2 regions of the Caballeronia sp. LZ008 genome follow, and region 2 is predicted to be linked to the other one. Evidence: predicted binding sites of a transcription regulator. Region 2 holds the regulator's gene; the other holds the start of a gene.
The links. The regulator HrcA, encoded in region 2, represses chaperone genes, less so after heat shock. The targets are predictions, from matches to a motif close to TTAGCACTCNNNNNNNNNGAGTGCTAA.

Region 1 (3,413 bases), 170 kb from region 2:
GACGGGCCGACGCGCTTCGGCGTCGCGGTGCATGCGAATCCGGCGCTCGCGGTCGCCGATGCCGTCGTGAGCGCGGTCAACCGCTCCGGGCGCGTCGTGGACAACCTGCGGCAAGACGAAGCCGTGGAAGCGTGATGGGCGGCGCGCGTGGCTATTCGAGCGCCACGCGCGTCGCCTGCAGGGCGAGCAGCTGCCATTGGCCTTCGGTCTGCACATGGACGGCGGTGTAGGCGATCGGAAACAGCAGCGCGCCGTTCTTCGATTCCATCTCGATCAGCGCACGGCCGGACACGAGGCACGTATCGCGGCCGGCGGGCAGCACATCCTGCGACTGAATTTCGATCTGCCGATAGCGGCGGCGGCCCGCGGTGATCGCGTCGATGAACTGGCGCTTCGTCTCCCGCTTGCCGTTCGTGTGGACGTAGCTGACGTTCTCGGCCAGCAGCGCGTCCAGCGCCGGGCCGTCGCCCTCGACCATGGCACGGAAGCGATCGCGCTCGAGGCCGCGGATGGCCTCAATGGTTTTTGCCGGCATCTGTCGATTCCCCTTGTGTCGAGGAACCGATGCGCCGGCGCCTCGTCAGAAGTTGTATTGCAGATATAGCTGGCTGAAATTTATACCAGGATTCGGCTCTTTGATACCGCCGTTCGACAGATGCTGAAAGCGAAATCCCGCTTGATAGCTCTGCTTCGACCCGAAGATCATGCCGACGCCCACCATGTCCGCGAACTGGAACGCCGACCCGACGCTGAAATCCTCGGTGATGCGCGTGTGCGAGAGCAGCCGCACGCCGACGCCCGCCTCGATGAACGGCCGGAAGTAGCCCGAGCTCTTCACGAAGCGCAGCACTGGCGTAATGCCGAATTCCCATATGTTCGGATGCACGGCGTTGTCCTCGGTCGTGTGCCAGTAGGACACGTGACCTTCGCCGATGAGCGTGAAGTGAAAACCGCCGATCTCCCACCAGGTGAGGCCCGGATCCCAGGACAGGCCGAGATCGGCCTTCTTGATGTCGTGGTCGGCGACGCCGCCGGCGATCTGGACACCGAATCGGTCGGCATGAGCCGCCGCCGACGCGAGACCCAATGCAGTACAAACCGCCACGCGCACTAGCGGGCGGGGCCACGAACTCTTGTTTTTATGCATTTGCACCCCAATTTGCTCGGATAGCGGGTGTGTTTCGTAAATTGCTGTCGCTTGGCGATTCTAGTGACGTTTTAAAACATTTGCAGAAATCGCATCAGCGCGCCCCCGTTCGTAGAATTTCTGATCGCGACAGTGGGCAAGTAAGGTAAATCATGCGAAAACGTTTCAGCCTCCGGTAGTTTCTTCCGCTGCTCGCGCAACAGTCCGTCCTATTGAACCCGCAAATTCGATAGTTTTTGTGGGAACTCCCACATTCCCCTCTGCTCTAACACTTAGCACTCGATGGACTGGAGTGCTAATATCGTGTCTGACTTGCCGCGGTCGTTAAGCGGCACGTGAATTGTTGATAAGGAGCTTATGAGCGTGACCAATGCGATGACCCTTCCGAATGTTGTGAGCTCGGCACCTGCCAAGGCATCTTCGGCAGGCGCGCTGACGTACGCACAGTCGTCGATGCTGACCGGCCAGATCGGCAACATCGATTCATACATACAAGCAGTGAACCGTATTCCGATGCTTTCGCAGGCGGAGGAACGACAGTACGCCACCGAATTCCGCGAGCAGGGCAACCTGAACGCCGCGCGCCAGCTGGTGCTTTCGCACCTGCGCCTCGTCGTGTCGATCGCCCGTAACTATCTCGGTTACGGCTTGCCGCACGCCGACCTGATCCAGGAAGGCAACATCGGTCTGATGAAAGCGGTGAAGCGCTTCGACCCAGAGCAAAACGTGCGCCTGGTGTCGTATGCGATGCACTGGATCAAGGCCGAGATTCACGAGTACATCCTGCGCAACTGGCGCATGGTGAAGGTCGCGACGACCAAGGCGCAGCGCAAGCTGTTCTTCAATCTGCGCAGCCACAAGACCAGCCATTCGGCGTTCACGCCGGACGAGATCGAAGGTCTCGCGAGCGAGCTGAACGTAAAGCGCGAGGAAGTCGCGGAGATGGAAACGCGCTTGTCGGGCGGCGATATCGCGCTCGAAGGCCAGGTCGAGGATGGCGAGGAAGCGTACGCGCCCATCGCCTATCTGGCCGACTCGCACAACGAGCCGACTAACGTCATCGCCGCGCGGCAGCACGACAGGCTGCAAAGCGACGGCCTCGCCGATGCACTCGAATCGCTCGACGAACGCAGCCGCCGCATCATCAAGGCGCGCTGGCTCGACGTGCAGGACGACGGCTCGGGCGGCAAGACGCTGCATGAACTGGCTGACGAGTTCGGCGTCTCGGCGGAGCGCATTCGCCAGATCGAGGCGAGCGCGATGAAGAAGATGCGCTCGGCGTTGCATGACTACGCGTAACAATTGACTGTGCCATTGCAGAAATTGCAAAGCCCGCCGTCGACGAGACGGCGGGCTTTTTCTTTGGCACTTCGCTGAAAACACAAACGGCGCCCGCGGGCGCCGTTTGTTATCGAGCTTCGATTACCGCTTCAGGCAGGCATCGGTGCAGCGCCGCCGCCGTTGCCGGACAAGCGCGTGGACAGTTGCGCCGCATAGCGCTGCGCCGCCGCGCCCACGACGATGTGGAACGTATCCGCCGACACCCACGCCACATCCAGCGACGACAAACGCTGACGATCCACCGACGACGGATCGCGCACGACCACGCGCAGGCGCGTCTGCGCAACCGCGTCGAGCGATACCACGTTGGTCGCGCCGCCGAACACCGCGAGCCAGCGGAACGGGTCCGGATCGAGCGGGCCGGGCGTCTGGTCGCCGCTCACCGCTGCCGCGACCGGTTGCGCCGGCGTCGACGATGCGGGCGTTGCGCCGCGCGTCGACGAATGTTCGAGTTCGCTGCGGATTTCATCGGCGATCAGATCGGCTTCCGGCCCGATGATCACCTGGACGTTGGTCGCGCCGCGCTTCAACACGCCGCGCGCGCCGATGCTCTTCAACTGCGGCTCCGACACCTTCTCCGAATCCACGACCGACAGACGCAGACGCGTCGTGCAGGCATCGACGAGCGTCAGATTCGATGCGCCGCCGAGCGCCGCGACGTACTTCGCAGCGCGCGTGTTCGACACGGCTGCTGCCGCGCCGGGCACGGGCGGAATCAGGCCGCCATCGACGGTTTGGGCCACGTCGGTTTCGGCGTCGGTCGTGGCCGGCTCGCGGCCCGGTGTCGCCATGTTGAACTTGCGGATAAAGAAGCGGAACAGGCCGTAATAGATGACGAAGTACACCGCACCGACCACGAGCGCCAGCCAGCCGCGCTGCGACAGACCGTAGTTCAGCACGTAGTCGATCGCGCCCGCCGAGAACG
Region 2 (3,413 bases):
CCGCCGCAGCATGACCGAATCGGCGTCCTGCGTGAGCGCGTGTTCGTCCAGCCAGCGCACGACGAGCGGATGCGTCGAAAATTCGGCGGTGATGTCGGCGCGCGCCTGACCGGCGCGCACGACGCTCGCGTCGCCGCGCGCGCCGAGCGTGAGCGCGAGGGCGTCGATGAGGATCGACTTGCCCGCGCCGGTTTCACCCGAAAAGACCGTGAAGCCTGGATCGAAATCGATATCCAGCGTGGCGACGATGACGAAATCTCGAATGGAAAGATGACGGAGCATGGACGCTTCGGGGAAGGAAGTTCTGGCAGATCAGAGAGCGGACGAATCCTGCGACGGATGCTCGTTCCAGTGCAGCTTCTTGCGCAGCGTGGCGTACGTGCTGTAGCCGACCGGATGCAGCACCGGCACCGTATGCTTCGAGCGCCGCACTTCAATCGCGTCGTTCAGTTCGACGGCGGTGAACGACTGCATGTCGAAGTTCACGTTGACGTCGCGACCGCCGATGATCTGAATGGTCACTTTCGAATCGTCGGGCAGCACGATCGGCCGGTTCGACAGCGAATGCGGCGCGATCGGCACGAGCACGAAGCCCTGCAATTGCGGATGCAGGATCGGCCCCGCCGACGACAGCGCGTAGGCGGTCGAGCCGGTCGGCGTCGCGACGATCAGTCCGTCGGAACGCTGGTTGTACATGAAGTGGCCGTCCACCGACACGCGCAGCTCCGCCATGCCGGAGAAGCCGCTGCGATTCACCACGACGTCGTTGAACGCGAGCGCGTGGTAGATCGGCTTGTCGTTGCGCACGATGCGCGCTTCGAGCAGGCTGCGTTCCTCGCGCTCGAACTGGCCGGCGAGCATTTGCGGGACGATTTCCTGCATCGCCTTGAGCGGAATGTCGGTGATGAAGCCGAGCCGGCCATGATTCACGCCGATGAGCGGTGTTTTATACGGCGCGAGCTGCCGTCCGATGCCGAGCATCGTGCCGTCGCCGCCGAGCACGATTGCAACGTCCGCGCGCGCGCCCATCTCCGCGATGGAGAGCGCCGGGAACTCCGTCACGCCGACGTCCTTCGCGGTGCCCGCCTCGAAGACGACCTCGAAGCCCTGGCTCCTGAGGAGATCGGCGAGCGATCTCAGCGGCGCCTCGATGCCCGGCGTGTTGGTGCGCCCCACGAGGGCGACGGTCTTGAATTGGCCAATTTCCATGCCGGCATTACACCATAGTCAGAGAGCGAAAAGAACCGTGGGCGATGGCCGCCGGGCGCGCCGCGACGAGACCGTGCGGCATGACGCGGGCAGGCTCGCCGTTTGTCGCTAGAATGGAGCGGACGTTGAATGCCGACCACCCGGCGCGGCTCGCCGCTATCCGACACGTTGAGCTAAAATTTCCCCATGCTAGACCCACGTGCACAAACCCTCCTCAAAACGTTGATCGAGCGCTACATCGCCGAAGGTCAGCCGGTCGGTTCGCGCACGTTATCACGTCATTCCGGCCTCGAACTGAGCCCCGCGACCATCCGCAACGTCATGTCGGATCTCGAAGACCTCGGGCTGGTCGCGAGCCCGCATACGTCGGCGGGACGCATTCCCACGCCGCGCGGCTACCGGCTCTTCGTCGACACGATGCTGACTGTAGAAGCACCGCAAGACGAGGCCATGACCACCGCGGTCAAGACTCGCCTGCAAGGCGAGGAGCCGCAGAAGATCGTCGCGGCGGCGGCGAGCGTGCTGTCCAATCTGTCTTCGTTCGCGGGCGTCGTGCTCACGCCGCGCCGGAGCCACATGTTCAAGCAGATCGAGTTCATGCGGCTGTCGGACAAGCGCATTCTGCTCATCATCGTGACGCCCGAAGGCGACGTGCAGAACCGCATGATGGCCACGCAACGCGACTATTCGCCTTCGCAACTTGTAGAAGCCTCCAATTACATCAACGCGCATTTCGCGGGCCTGTCCTTCGACGAAGTACGCCGCCGTTTGCGCGAGGAAATCGACCAGTTGCGCGGCGACATGACCGCGCTCATGCAGGCGGCCGTGGTCGCGAGCACCGCCGAGACGGACCCCACTGACACCGTGCTGATTTCCGGCGAGCGCAACCTGCTCGAAGTGGCGGACCTTTCGTCCGACATGGCGCGGCTGCGCAAGCTTTTCGATTTGTTCGACCAAAAGACGAGCCTCCTGCAATTGCTGGATGTATCGAGTCACGCGCAAGGCGTGCAGATTTTCATCGGCGGAGAAAGCAATCTCGTGCCGATCGAGGAAATGAGCGTCGTGACGGCGCCATACGAGGTCAACGGGAAGATCGTCGGCACGCTCGGCGTGATCGGCCCGACGCGCATGGCGTACAACCGCGTGATTCCGATCGTCGATATCACCGCGCGTTTGCTGTCGATGTCGCTCAGTCATCAGTGACGCCATCTTGGCGCGCCGCGAAAGAGCGCGCCACTAGGCCGTTCGGCCAATGATGCGTCCGGAAACGCGCCGCTATAATGGTCCTCAACTTTTCCGACGACCATCTTCAGGCTCGCTTCCCTTATGCGTTTCGACCTCGAGTTGCCCTCGCAGCCCAGCGCTTCGCATCGCGTCGCGGTGCTGCTGATCAATCTCGGCACGCCGGACGCGCCCACGCCGCGGGCGGTGCGCAAGTATCTGGCGCAATTCCTGTCCGATCCGCGCGTCGTCGAAATTCCGTCATTCGTGTGGCAATTCATTCTGCGCGGCCTGATCCTGCCGTTTCGCGGGCGCGCATCGGCGAAGAAGTACGCGCAAGTGTGGATGCCCGAAGGCTCGCCGCTGCGCGTGCATACGGAAAAGCAGGTCGACGGCTTGCGGCGGCTCTTCGCGGCGAACGACTATCACGTCATCGTCGACTATGCGATGCGCTACGGCACGCCGGGCATCGGCGCGATGCTCAATCAGCTGAAGCTCGAAGGCGCCGACCGCATTCTCCTGTTGCCGATGTATCCGCAATACTCGTCGTCCACGACGGCCACCGCGTTCGATGACGCGTTCGCCGCGCTCAAGCGCGTGCGCAATCAGCCGGAAATCCGCACGATCCGCCATTACGCCGATCATCCGGCGTATATCGCGGCGCTCGCGGAGCAGGTGCGCGACTATTGGCGGCATCACGGCCAGCCGGATTTCGCCGCGGGCGACAAGCTCGTGCTGAGCTTCCACGGCGTGCCGAAGCGCACGATGGATCTCGGCGATCCGTATCACGACCAGTGCCAGCTGACCGGTTCGTTGCTCATGGCCGCGCTCGGGCTTACGCCGGTTGAATGCCGCGTGACGTTCCAGTCGCGCTTTGGGCGGGCGGAGTGGCTTCAGCCGTACACCGCGCCGACGGTCGCGGAGCTCGGCGCGGGCGGCGTTTCTCGTGTGGACGTGTTCTGTCCCGGCTTCACGGCGGATTG

Region 1: rpoH (RNA polymerase sigma factor RpoH) is a predicted target of HrcA. The motif match lies at 1,420-1,446, and genes of this name have one in related genera.

The regions. Positions count from the first base shown of each region.
Region 1 covers NZ_JARUXK010000001.1:201,138-204,550, reverse strand. Annotated here, with positions in the region: gene leuA (2-isopropylmalate synthase) at 1-135, shown strand, start outside; gene QCE49_RS01035 (nuclear transport factor 2 family protein) at 152-535, opposite strand; gene QCE49_RS01030 (acyloxyacyl hydrolase) at 581-1,147, opposite strand; gene rpoH (RNA polymerase sigma factor RpoH) at 1,511-2,446, shown strand; gene nagE (N-acetylglucosamine-specific PTS transporter subunit IIBC) at 2,578-3,413, opposite strand, start outside.
Region 2 covers NZ_JARUXK010000001.1:371,759-375,171, forward strand. Annotated here, with positions in the region: gene recN (DNA repair protein RecN) at 1-282, opposite strand, end outside; gene QCE49_RS01790 (NAD kinase) at 313-1,209, opposite strand; gene hrcA (heat-inducible transcriptional repressor HrcA) at 1,396-2,412, shown strand; gene hemH (ferrochelatase) at 2,536-3,413, shown strand, end outside.